One region of the Streptacidiphilus sp. PB12-B1b genome, then DNA from elsewhere that is predicted to be linked to it. Evidence: riboswitches for the same ligand, from Rfam matches in the RefSeq annotation. Region 1 holds a riboswitch; each other region holds the start of a gene.
What was found. A riboswitch is a leader RNA that binds a small molecule or an ion and turns the genes downstream of it on or off. The one in region 1 is predicted to bind thiamine pyrophosphate.
Positions count from the first base shown of each region.

Region 2: it holds a riboswitch for thiamine pyrophosphate, as region 1 does, so the genes downstream of both, thiC (phosphomethylpyrimidine synthase ThiC) here and thiO (glycine oxidase ThiO) in region 1, are expected to answer to the same signal.
Region 3: it holds a riboswitch for thiamine pyrophosphate, as region 1 does, so the genes downstream of both, GXW83_RS00610 (cytosine permease) here and thiO (glycine oxidase ThiO) in region 1, are expected to answer to the same signal.

Region 1 is NZ_CP048405.1:2,036,405-2,039,763, forward strand. Features, by position in the region: gene thiO (glycine oxidase ThiO) at 1-1,211, opposite strand, end outside; TPP riboswitch at 1,202-1,329, opposite strand; gene GXW83_RS09280 (NAD(P)/FAD-dependent oxidoreductase) at 1,397-2,608, shown strand; gene GXW83_RS09285 (Rv2175c family DNA-binding protein) at 2,682-3,047, shown strand; gene thiE (thiamine phosphate synthase) at 3,044-3,359, shown strand, end outside.
Region 2 is NZ_CP048405.1:67,013-70,371, reverse strand. Features, by position in the region: gene GXW83_RS00330 (HTTM domain-containing protein) at 1-482, shown strand, start outside; gene thiC (phosphomethylpyrimidine synthase ThiC) at 461-2,284, opposite strand; TPP riboswitch at 2,280-2,422, opposite strand; gene GXW83_RS00320 (hypothetical protein) at 2,602-2,802, shown strand; gene GXW83_RS00315 (flotillin family protein) at 3,004-3,359, shown strand, end outside.
Region 3 is NZ_CP048405.1:133,631-136,989, forward strand. Features, by position in the region: gene GXW83_RS00605 (glycerophosphodiester phosphodiesterase) at 1-229, opposite strand, end outside; gene GXW83_RS00610 (cytosine permease) at 380-1,756, opposite strand; TPP riboswitch at 1,760-1,874, opposite strand; gene GXW83_RS00615 (S1C family serine protease) at 2,536-3,359, shown strand, end outside.

The DNA.
Region 1 (3,359 bases):
TTCGGGTCGGGACGGCTCGGCGCCGGACGGTTCGGGACGGGTGCGGCGGCGGCCGCCGGGGCGGCGAAGCGGGCGGGGCTGAACGGCTCGGCCTCGGGCGGCAGCACGCCGGTGCCCAGGTAGGCGGCCAGGGCGTCGGCGGTGACCGGGGTCAGCAGCACGCCGTTGCGGTGGTGGCCGGTCGCGGCGACCAGCCCGGGCAGCGCGGTCGGGCCCAGCAGCGGCGCGTTGTCGGGGCTGCCCGGCCGCAGCCCGGCGCTGCTCTCCACCAGCTCCAGCTCGGTGATCCCCGGGACCAGCTCGTGCGCGTCGCGCAGCAGCTCGTACACCCCGCCCGCGGTGACCGTGGTGTCGAAGCCCTGCTCCTCCGTGGTTGCGCCGACCACCAGCTCGCCGTCGGCGCGCGGCACCAGGTACAGGTGGCCGCCGCGGACCAGCGCCCGGACGTTGCGGGAGAGGAACGGCTGCCCGAGCGGGCTCTCCATCCGCAGCCGCAGCACCTGCCCCTTCACCGGCCGGACCGGCAGCCGCAGCTCCGGCGGCACACCCGGCAGCTCGCCGGACCAGCTGCCGGCCGCCAGCACGGTCTGCCCGGCGGCGAACACCGTGCCGTCCTCGGCGCGGGCGCCGGTCGCCCGGTCCGCCGCCGGGGCCAGGGTCAGCTCGGCGCCCCGGGAGCGGTGCAGCCGCACGCCCGCCCGCTCGCAGGCCGCGACCAGCGCCGCGCCCAGGCGGCGGCCGTCCACCTGGTGGTCGCCGCCGACCAGCAGGCCGCCCCGGACCGAGGGCGCCAGCAGGGGCTCCAGCCGACGGCACTCCCGCCCGGTCAGCCAGTCCGACGACAGCCCCAGCCGTTGCTGGAAGGCGTGCAGTTCGCGCAGCTCGGAGCGGTCGTCGGCGTCCAGCGCCACGGCCAGGGTGCCGCAGGCCCGGTAGCCGACACCGGCCCCGGCGGCCTCGGACAGCTCGGCGGCGAAGGCGGCATAGCGCTCGTTGGAGGCGATGCCCAGCCGCAGCAGCGGCTCCTCGCCGTACTGCAACTCGGTGACCGGGGCGAGCATGCCCGCCGCGACCTGGTTGGCGCCGCGCCCGGGATCGGGGTCGAGCACCGTGACGCCGAGGCCGCGCTGCGCGCTGCGCCAGGCCACCGCCAGGCCGATGATGCCGCCGCCCACGACCAGGACGTCCGCCGTACGGACGCGTGCCGCCATTGCTGCGCTCCCTTCGCCGGCATGACCCGGATCAGGTTCGGACGGTCGCGGGCCGGGGGCGTCTGCGCCCGCTCGCCTGCCTCTCAGCCCGGTGCGCCGGGCTCCCGTGATTGCCTTTCCCACTGTAGTCGCGCCCCGCGCCGTACAGTGACGGGGTGTTCGAGCGCAGTGGGGGTGGAGGGCCGATGGTGCAGCGGATCGTCGTGGTCGGGGCCGGGATCGCCGGGATGCAGACCGCGCTGGCCCTGCGGGAGCGCGGGTACGACGGCGGGCTGACCCTGCTCGGGGCGGAGCCGCACCCGCCCTACGACCGGCCGCCGCTCTCCAAGGACGTGCTCCTGGGCAAGGCCGAGCACTCCCGCTTCGAGGTGGACTACCCGGGCCTGGGCGTGGAACTGCTGCTGGGGCGCCGCGCCCTGGCCCCGGACACCGCCCGGCGCACCCTGCGCACCGAGGCCGCGGCGGGCGGCGGCGACGCCGAGGAGCTGCCCTACGACCGGCTGGTCCTGGCCACCGGCGCCCGCCCGGTCGCGCTGCCCGGTCTGCCCGGCAGCGCCCACCTGCTGCGCACCCACGACGACGCGGTCGCGCTGAAGGCCGCGCTGCGCCCCGGCGCGCGGGTGGTGGTGGTCGGCGCGGGCTGGATCGGGGCCGAGGCCGCGACCGTCGCCCGGCAGCTGGGCTGCGCCGTCACCGTCGTCGAGGCGGCCGGGACGCCGCTGGCGGGCGCGCTGCCCGCCGAGGTCGGCGAGCGGATGCGCGGCTGGTACGCCCAGGCCGGTGCGGAGCTGCGGACCGGCGCGGCCGTCAGCGGCTTCAGCGAAGGATCGGTCCGGCTGGCCTCCGGCGAGGTGCTCCCGGCGGACGTGGTCGTGGTCGGCATCGGCGCCCGGCCGGACACCGGCTGGCTGCAGGGCTCCGGCATCGCCCTGGACGCCGGGGGCGCGGTGGCCGCCGACGACCGGCTGCGGGCCTCGGCCGAGGGCGTGTTCGCGGTCGGCGACTGCGCCTCCTTCCCCTCCGCCCGCTACGGCGCCCGGCTCAGCGTCCACCACTGGGACAACGCCCTGCAGAGCCCGCGCACGGCCGCCGCCAACGCCCTGGGCGCGGACGAGGTCTACGACCCGGTGCCGTACTTCTGGTCCGAGCAGTTCGGGCGGATGGTGCAGTACGCCGGGCAGCACGGCCCCGGCGACCAGCCGCTGTGGCGCGGGGCCGCGGGCGACGCCGCCTGGAGCGTGCTCTGGCTGCGCGGGGACGTCCCGGTGGCGCTGCTCGCCGTCGACCGGCCGCGCGACGTGGCGCAGGGGCGGCGGCTGATCGAGCGCCGGACGCCGGTCGACCGGGCCCGCGCGGCCGACCCCTCGGTGCCGCTCAAGGAGGCCGTGGGCGGCTGAACCGGCCCGGCCGGAGCCGACCGGGCGGGAGTTCGTGGTGCGCGCGGGGGGCCGGGGATGGCAGTCTGGGGGGGTGAGCCAGATTGATCCCAAGATTGACGCCCTGATTCCCGCCTGGATGTACATCCCCGACATCGCCGAGCAGTGGGGGGTGGTGGTGACCAAGGTGCGGCGACTCGTCGACGACGGCACCCTGATCGCCGTCCGCCGCGGCGAGAACAACGCCCTGCAGGTCCCGGCCGCCTTCATCGGCCCCAACGGCACCGTCAAGGGCATCTGCGGCCTGCTGACGCTGCTGCGCGACAGCGGCTTCACCGACGAGGAAGCCCTGGAGTGGCTGTTCACCGAGGACCCCTCGCTGCCGGGCACCCCCGCCCAGGCGCTCAACGAGAACCGGGGCACCGAGGTCAAGCGCCGCGCCCAGGCGATGGCGCTGTGACCCACGGCGCCCTGCGCGACGCCCGGCTGTACCTGTGCACCGACGCCCGCCGGGAGCAGGGAGACCTTGCCGGGTTCCTGGACGCCGTCCTGGCCGGCGGCGTGGACATCGTCCAGCTGCGGGACAAGGGCCTGGAGGCCCGGCAGGAGCTGGAGCTCCTGGAGGTCTTCGCCGACGCCTGCGCCCGGCACGGCAGGCTGCTGGCGGTGAACGACCGCGCCGACGTCGCCCACGCCGCGCGCGCCGCCCTCGGTCCCCGGCCCGAGGTGCTGCATCTGGGCCAGGACGACCTGCCGGTCCCGGCCGCCCGCG
Region 2 (3,359 bases), 2.0 Mb from region 1:
GCAACACGCTGCACAACTGCGGCATGTTCGTCATCGCGGCCCAGGTCTGCCTGCTCTACGGCTCGGCCGGCCTGTTCAAGGTCCAGGGCGGCCTGTGGCGGGACGGGACCGCGCTGCACTACGTGCTGAATCTCGACCTGTTCCAGCCCTGGCCCGCGCTCTCCCGGGCGGCCGACGGCCACGCCCTGCTGCTGGCCGTCGGCAGCTACCTGACCGTCCTGGTCCAGGTGGCCTTTCCGTTCACCCTGTTCAGCCGGGCCAAGTACGTCGTCCTGGCTTTGCTCGTCGCCCTGCACCTCGGCATCGCCGTGCTGCTGGGGCTGCCGGTGTTCTCCGGCGCGATGATCACCGCCGACGCGGTGTTCCTCCCGGACCGCCTGCTGCTGCGCATCGCCCGACCGGGCGGGCGCGGTACCCGGGGTTCCCCTCGTGACCCCGGGTACCGCCTGCCCGACCTGCCTCAGTCGGCCATGGGCAGGTAGACCCGGTTGCCGGAGGCGGCGAACTCCTCCGACTTGGCGCGCATCCCGGCCTCCGCGGCGGCAGCGGCGGCCTCCGCGCCGAGGCCGAGATCCGCGCCGAACTCCTCGCGGATGTCCTGCGAGATCCGCATCGAGCAGAACTTGGGGCCGCACATCGAGCAGAAGTGCGCGGTCTTGGCGGGCTCGGCCGGCAGCGTCTCGTCGTGGAAGTCGCGGGCCGTCTCCGGGTCGAGGGCCAGGTTGAACTGGTCCTCCCAGCGGAACTCGAAGCGGGCGTCGGAGAGGGCGTCGTCCCAGAGCTGCGCCCCGGGGTGGCCCTTGGCCAGGTCGGCGGCGTGGGCCGCGATCTTGTAGGTGATGACGCCGGTCTTGACGTCGTCCCGGTTCGGCAGCCCCAGGTGCTCCTTGGGCGTGACGTAGCAGAGCATCGCCGTGCCCCACCAGGCGATCATGGCTGCGCCGATGCCCGAGGTGATGTGGTCGTAGCCCGGGGCGACGTCGGTGGTCAGCGGGCCTAGGGTGTAGAACGGCGCCTCGTCGCAGACCTCCCGCTGCAGCTCCATGTTCTCGCGGATCTTGTGCATGGGGACGTGCCCCGGGCCCTCGATCATCACCTGCACGTCGCGCGAGCGGGCGATCCGGCCCAGCTCCCCCAGCGTCTGCAGCTCGGCGAACTGCGCCTCGTCGTTGGCGTCCGAGGTGGAGCCGGGGCGCAGCCCGTCGCCGAGCGAGTAGGTGACGTCGTAGGCGCGCAGGATGTCGCACAGCTCCGCGAAGTTGGTGTACAGGAAGTTCTCCTGGTGGTGCGCCAGGCACCAGGCCGCCATGATCGAGCCGCCGCGCGAGACGATGCCGGTGCGGCGGCGCGCGGTGAGCGGGACGTAGCGCAGCAGCACCCCGGCGTGGACGGTCATGTAGTCCACGCCCTGCTCGCACTGCTCGATGACGGTGTCGCGGTAGACCTCCCAGGAGAGCTCCTCGGCGCGGCCGTCGACCTTCTCCAGTGCCTGGTAGAGCGGCACGGTGCCGATCGGCACGGGGGAGTTGCGCAGGATCCACTCACGGGTGGTGTGGATGTTGCGGCCGGTGGAGAGGTCCATCACGGTGTCGGCGCCCCAGCGGGTGGCCCACGACATCTTCTCCACCTCCTCCTCGATGGAGGAGGTGACCGCCGAGTTGCCGATGTTGGCGTTGATCTTCACCAGGAAGCGGCTGCCGATCAGCATCGGCTCGGACTCCGGGTGGTTCACGTTGGCCGGCAGCACCGCCCGCCCGGAGGCGATCTCCTCGCGCACGACCTGCGGGTCCATGCCCTCGCGCAGGGCCGCGAACTCCATCTCGTCGGTGACCACCCCCCGCCGCGCGTAGGCGAGTTGGGTGACTGCCTGGCCGTCGCGGGCCCGGCGCGGGCGGCGCGGGCGGCCGGGGAAGACCGCGTCCAGGTTGGCCAGTCCGCCGCGCGGCGAGGTGTGCCGCAGGCCGTCGTCCTCGGGGCGGGCCTCGCGGCCGTGGTAGTCCTCGACGTCGCCGCGGCGGACGATCCAGGGGTCGCGCAGTGCCGGGAGCCCGCGCCGGACGTCCGGCTGGAACTCCGGGTCGGTGTACGGGCCGGAGGTGTCGTACAGCGGGACGGTGCCGCCGTTGGTCAGCCGCACCTCCCGGTAGGGCACCCGGAGGTCAGGACGCGATCCGGTGCGGTAGGCCTTGCGCCAGGCCGGGGCCGGGTAACCGGTGGACGTGCTGGAGGCTCCGGAGGTTCCGGAGGCGGCGTGCTGCTGCGGTCGTGCGTCATGCTCGGTCATGAGACCTGCTACTCCCTACGCCGGCATTACCCGGTCAGGTTCCTGCGGTCGGCGCAAGCAGCAGTCCCACATCGGCGTGCGATGTACGACGGTCAGCGCCCTCTCAGCCCGGTGCTCCGAGCTCCCGCGTCTGCAAATGAGATGGCCTCACCGTACCCAGACCCGGGCGGAGTTGGCCAGGGGGCCTGAGCAGACCGGACGCCCGGGGATATTCCGGGCGGCCGTTGTCGGTGCACGGGAGTATCGTCCGAACCGGATGGACCGGATGGACCGGATACCCGGGTGCGGGTGCCGGGGTCGACGGAGGGGGGCCGGAGATGGTCGGCAGTACGGGACGGGTGACCGGGACGGTCGGCCCGGGGCTGGTCGGCGAGGTGCTGATCGCGGTGCGCGGCGGCACCGAGGCGTTCCTGGCGTACCCGGCGGTGCCCGGCGAGCGGATAACCACGGGGACGCTGGTGATCGTCCAGGAGTACCTGCCGCCGCGGACGGTGTACGTGGCCCAACTAATCGGTTGAATCAAGCAACCAGCAGGGGATACGCCCGACTTGCCACGCCTTCCGCCGGCTGATCCCGCTCAAGTTTCCATCAATTGTGGGCACCGCCTTTCGCCGGCCCGGGCGGCGGGTGCACACTTCCGATCGGCCGCCTCGTAGCCCGCGCACTCCTGCACAGTCGCGCAGCCACGGGCCGGGCGGCGTCGAAGGGGGAATGTGCCGATGTTCATCGGCGTCATCGGGGGCGCGGCCGTCGTCGCCCTCATCGTTGTGATCGTGCTGTTCAAACTGATGTGGCGGGTCGCCGAGCCGAACGAGGCCCTGCTGATCTCCGGCTCCAAGCACCGGACCGCGGGGCTCGACGACGGCCTCGGGTTCCGTATCGTGACCGGTCGCGGCACCCTGGTGACGCCCGGGGTGCAGGTCGTCCGCAAGATGTCGCTCGACCTGAACGAGGCCGACCTGGACGTCGAGTGCGTGACCTCGCAGGGCATCCCGGTCCGGGTCCGGGGTGTGGTGATCTTCAAGGTCGGTGACGACCACGCGTCCATAGCCAACGCCGCCCGGCGGTTCCTGGA
Region 3 (3,359 bases), 1.9 Mb from region 1:
CCGAGGTGCGGTTCACGGTGCGGTCGTGGACGCACACCAGCTGGTTGTCGGCGGTCAGTCGGACGTCGCACTCCAGGGCGTCCGCGCCCTGTTCGATCGCCAGCCGGTAGGCGGCCAGGGTGTGCTCGGCCAGCGTCCCGGAGGCCCCCCGGTGCGCGACCACGCGCACGGCGGCCCGGTTGGGCAGGACCAGCGGGCTCTCCGGCGGGCTGACCTGCGGCTCGGCCAGGGAGCCGGGCTGGGCGCCCGGCTGGGGGCTCGCGGCTCCCGGCGGGTCCGCAGGGGCGGCGGCCGGGGCGATCGGGGCGTTCGACACACCTCCACGATAGGCGGCGGCGGTCGAACACCCCCACGGCCGGGGCGTCCGGCAGGTGAACTCTCAGTGACCCTTGCGCAGCAGCGGGGTGAGCGCCCAGGTGAGCAGCGCTGGAACCAGGAACGAGAACAGCGAGGCCGAGGTCCACACCTCGGGGTGGATGCCGGTGACGTTCTGCGCGTGCGCCCAGAAGTCGGGCCACCACTGGAACCAGCCGGTCAGCCCGGCCGGGGCGATCAGCTCGTACACGGCGAAGCCGATCGCCCACGGCAGCAGCGTCAGCCAGCGGATCGGCGCGGACTCCGACATGTCCCAGCCGCCCGGGCGCCGGCCCGCGCCGAAGAAGAAGTCCACGGCCAGCACCGCCGACAGCGGCACGAAGACCGCGCCGATCAGGCCGAGGAAGTTCTCGTACCCGCTGAAGTCGGTCACGCCCAGCGCCAGGACCGTCACCAGCGCGCCGATGCCGACCGTCAGGTAGCGCCGGTCCGCCCTCGGGAAGACGTTGTGCAGCGACATCGCGGTCGAGTAGACGTTGGCGAAGGACTGGTCGGCCTCGCGCAGCACCAGCACCGAGAAGAACACCCAGCCCGCGGTGATCCCCATGAACGTCGTGAAGATCTTGTTCGGGTCGCCGCCCACCTGCACCAGCGCCAGCAGCCCGACCACGTAGCACCACACCTGCGAGACGGTGTAGCCGCTGAACGCGCCCCAGAACGAACTGGCGCTGCTGCGGGCGTGCCGGGTGTAGTCGGCGGCCAGCGGGACGAAGGAGATGGAGACCGCGATCACCGCGTCGGTCGCGGGCAGGAACCCGGTCCAGTTGCCGCGCCCCGGGTCCGGCACGCCCCGGCGCAGCAGCTCCACCGTGAAGAACAGCATGGCGATGCCGACGGCGATGGCGACGTAGCGGCGCAGCACCGAGATCGCGCCCAGCGGGCGGATCGTCATCGCGGTCGTCAGCACCCCGGCGACCACCACGTACACCCAGTGCGGGATGCCGCCGTACAGCGCGTCCGCGCCCATGGCGATGACGGTCAGCTCGAACACGCCCCAGCCGACGCACTGGATCACGTTCAGCACCGTCGGCAGGTACGACATCCGGGTGCCGAACAGCCCGCGCAGGATCGCCATCGCGGGCGCGCCGGAGCGGGTGCCGATGACGGCGGCGACCGCCAGCATCAGCGCGCCGATGACCGTGCCGACGACGATGGCGGTGATGGACGCCGCCAGGCTGAGGTCCTTGTTGTTGAAGACCAGGACGGTCGCGGCGCTCTGGAAGCCGATCAGGCTGATGCCGAGGTTGGTCCAGAACGCGGCCTGGTCCCGGAAGCCCAGCGGACGCGGCGGCGCGGTGTCCAGCACCAGCGGGGCCTCGGCGCGCCCGCCCGCGCCCGGCGGCTGCTCCAGGACAGGGGACGGCGGTGTGGACGCGGACATGGACGTCACGATGGACTCAGCTCCCTACGCCGGCATTACCCGGTCAGGTTCAGGCGGTCGGCGCCCCGTTTCGGCGCCCTCTCAGCCTGGATAGGTCCAAGCTCCCGCATATGCGTGCGAGCCACATGCTAGGCGCAGGCCGGGCTGCAGCCAAGGTCTGTCCAGGTCGCGGACCTGCTCCGGCCCGCCCGGCGGCACCGCCGAAGGGGGCTGCTGGACTGACAGGAACACGGGGTACCTTTCATCACAGCCGGACGCACGCACCCGCCGTACAGGCCCTGGATGCGGCGCACGGCTGGCGCTTACGACGCCCCGACATCGCGTGGGCAATGCTGGGGGCCGCTGGGTCCAACTACGAGGAGGTCATGCGTGAGCACCGAGCACGAGGGCGGGCTCTCCGGGTCGGACCGACCCGAACCCACCGCCGAGGATTCGGTGGCACCGCCTGTCGGCGCACCCGCCCCCTCCCCGGCAGCCACCGAACCCCCAAGGACCCCGCGCTCGCCGCCTTCCCACCCCCCGCATCGGCAGCCGACGCTGCGTCCGCCGCCGCCTCCGCGCCTGCGACGCCCGCGTCCCCGGCCGCACCCGCCGATGCTGGGCTCGCGTCCGCCGATGCTGCGTCCGCGTCCGCCGATGCGCCTGCTGCCGCACCCGCGCCTGCTGAAGCTGCGCCCGCCGCCGCCTCCGCGCCTGCGACGCCCGCGTCCTCGCCTGCTCCGGCTGATGCCGCGCCTGCGTTCACCGATGCGCCCGCCCCCTCCGCACCCCCCGCGCCCGTGCCTGCGTCCGCGCCCGCCGATGCTGCCGAGCCCTTCGCTGCCCCCGCCCCTGCGGCGGAGCAGCAGCTCTCGATCCCCGCGCCGCCGCCCGCGCCCCCCGCCTTCGCGCCTCCCGCGCCCTACGGCGAACCGCCCGCGCCCGCCGCGCCGTACGGCACCCCCGCCCAGGATGCCTACGTTGCCCAGGAGGCGTACTCCGGCCACGAGGCGTACTCCCGCCAGGACGCCTACGTTGCCCAGGGTGCGCACCCCGCCCAGGACGGCTACCCCGCCGCAGGCGTTGGCTGGGGCGCCGGTACTCCCTACCCGCCGGCGGCGTTCCCCGGCGAAGCCCCACCGCGCAAGCGCCGCCGCCGTTCCGGCCTGGCCGCCGTCCTGGTCGTGACCGCGCTCGTCGCGGGCGGCATCGGCGGCGGCATCGGCTCCTGGCTGGAGACCCGCGACAGCTCCGGCGGCAGCACCAGCGTGGCCGCCGCCGTGAGCCCCAAGGACCTCAGCCGCTCGCCCAACAGCATCGCCGGCATAGCGGCCCGCTCCCTGCCGAGCGTGGTCACCATCTCCGCCTCCAACTCTCAGGAGTCGGGGACGGGCACCGGCTTCGTCTTCGACAGCCGGGGCTACATCCTCACCAACAACCACGTCGTCGCCCCCTCGACCAGCGACGGCAAGCTCAGCGTGAAGTTCTCCGACGGCAGCAGCTACCCGGCGACGATCGTCGGCCGCGCCCAGGGCTATGACGTCGCGGTGATAAAGCTGGCGGCCAAGCCCAAGGAGAAGCTCGTCCCGCTACCGCTCGGCAACTCCGACGCCGTCCAGGTCGG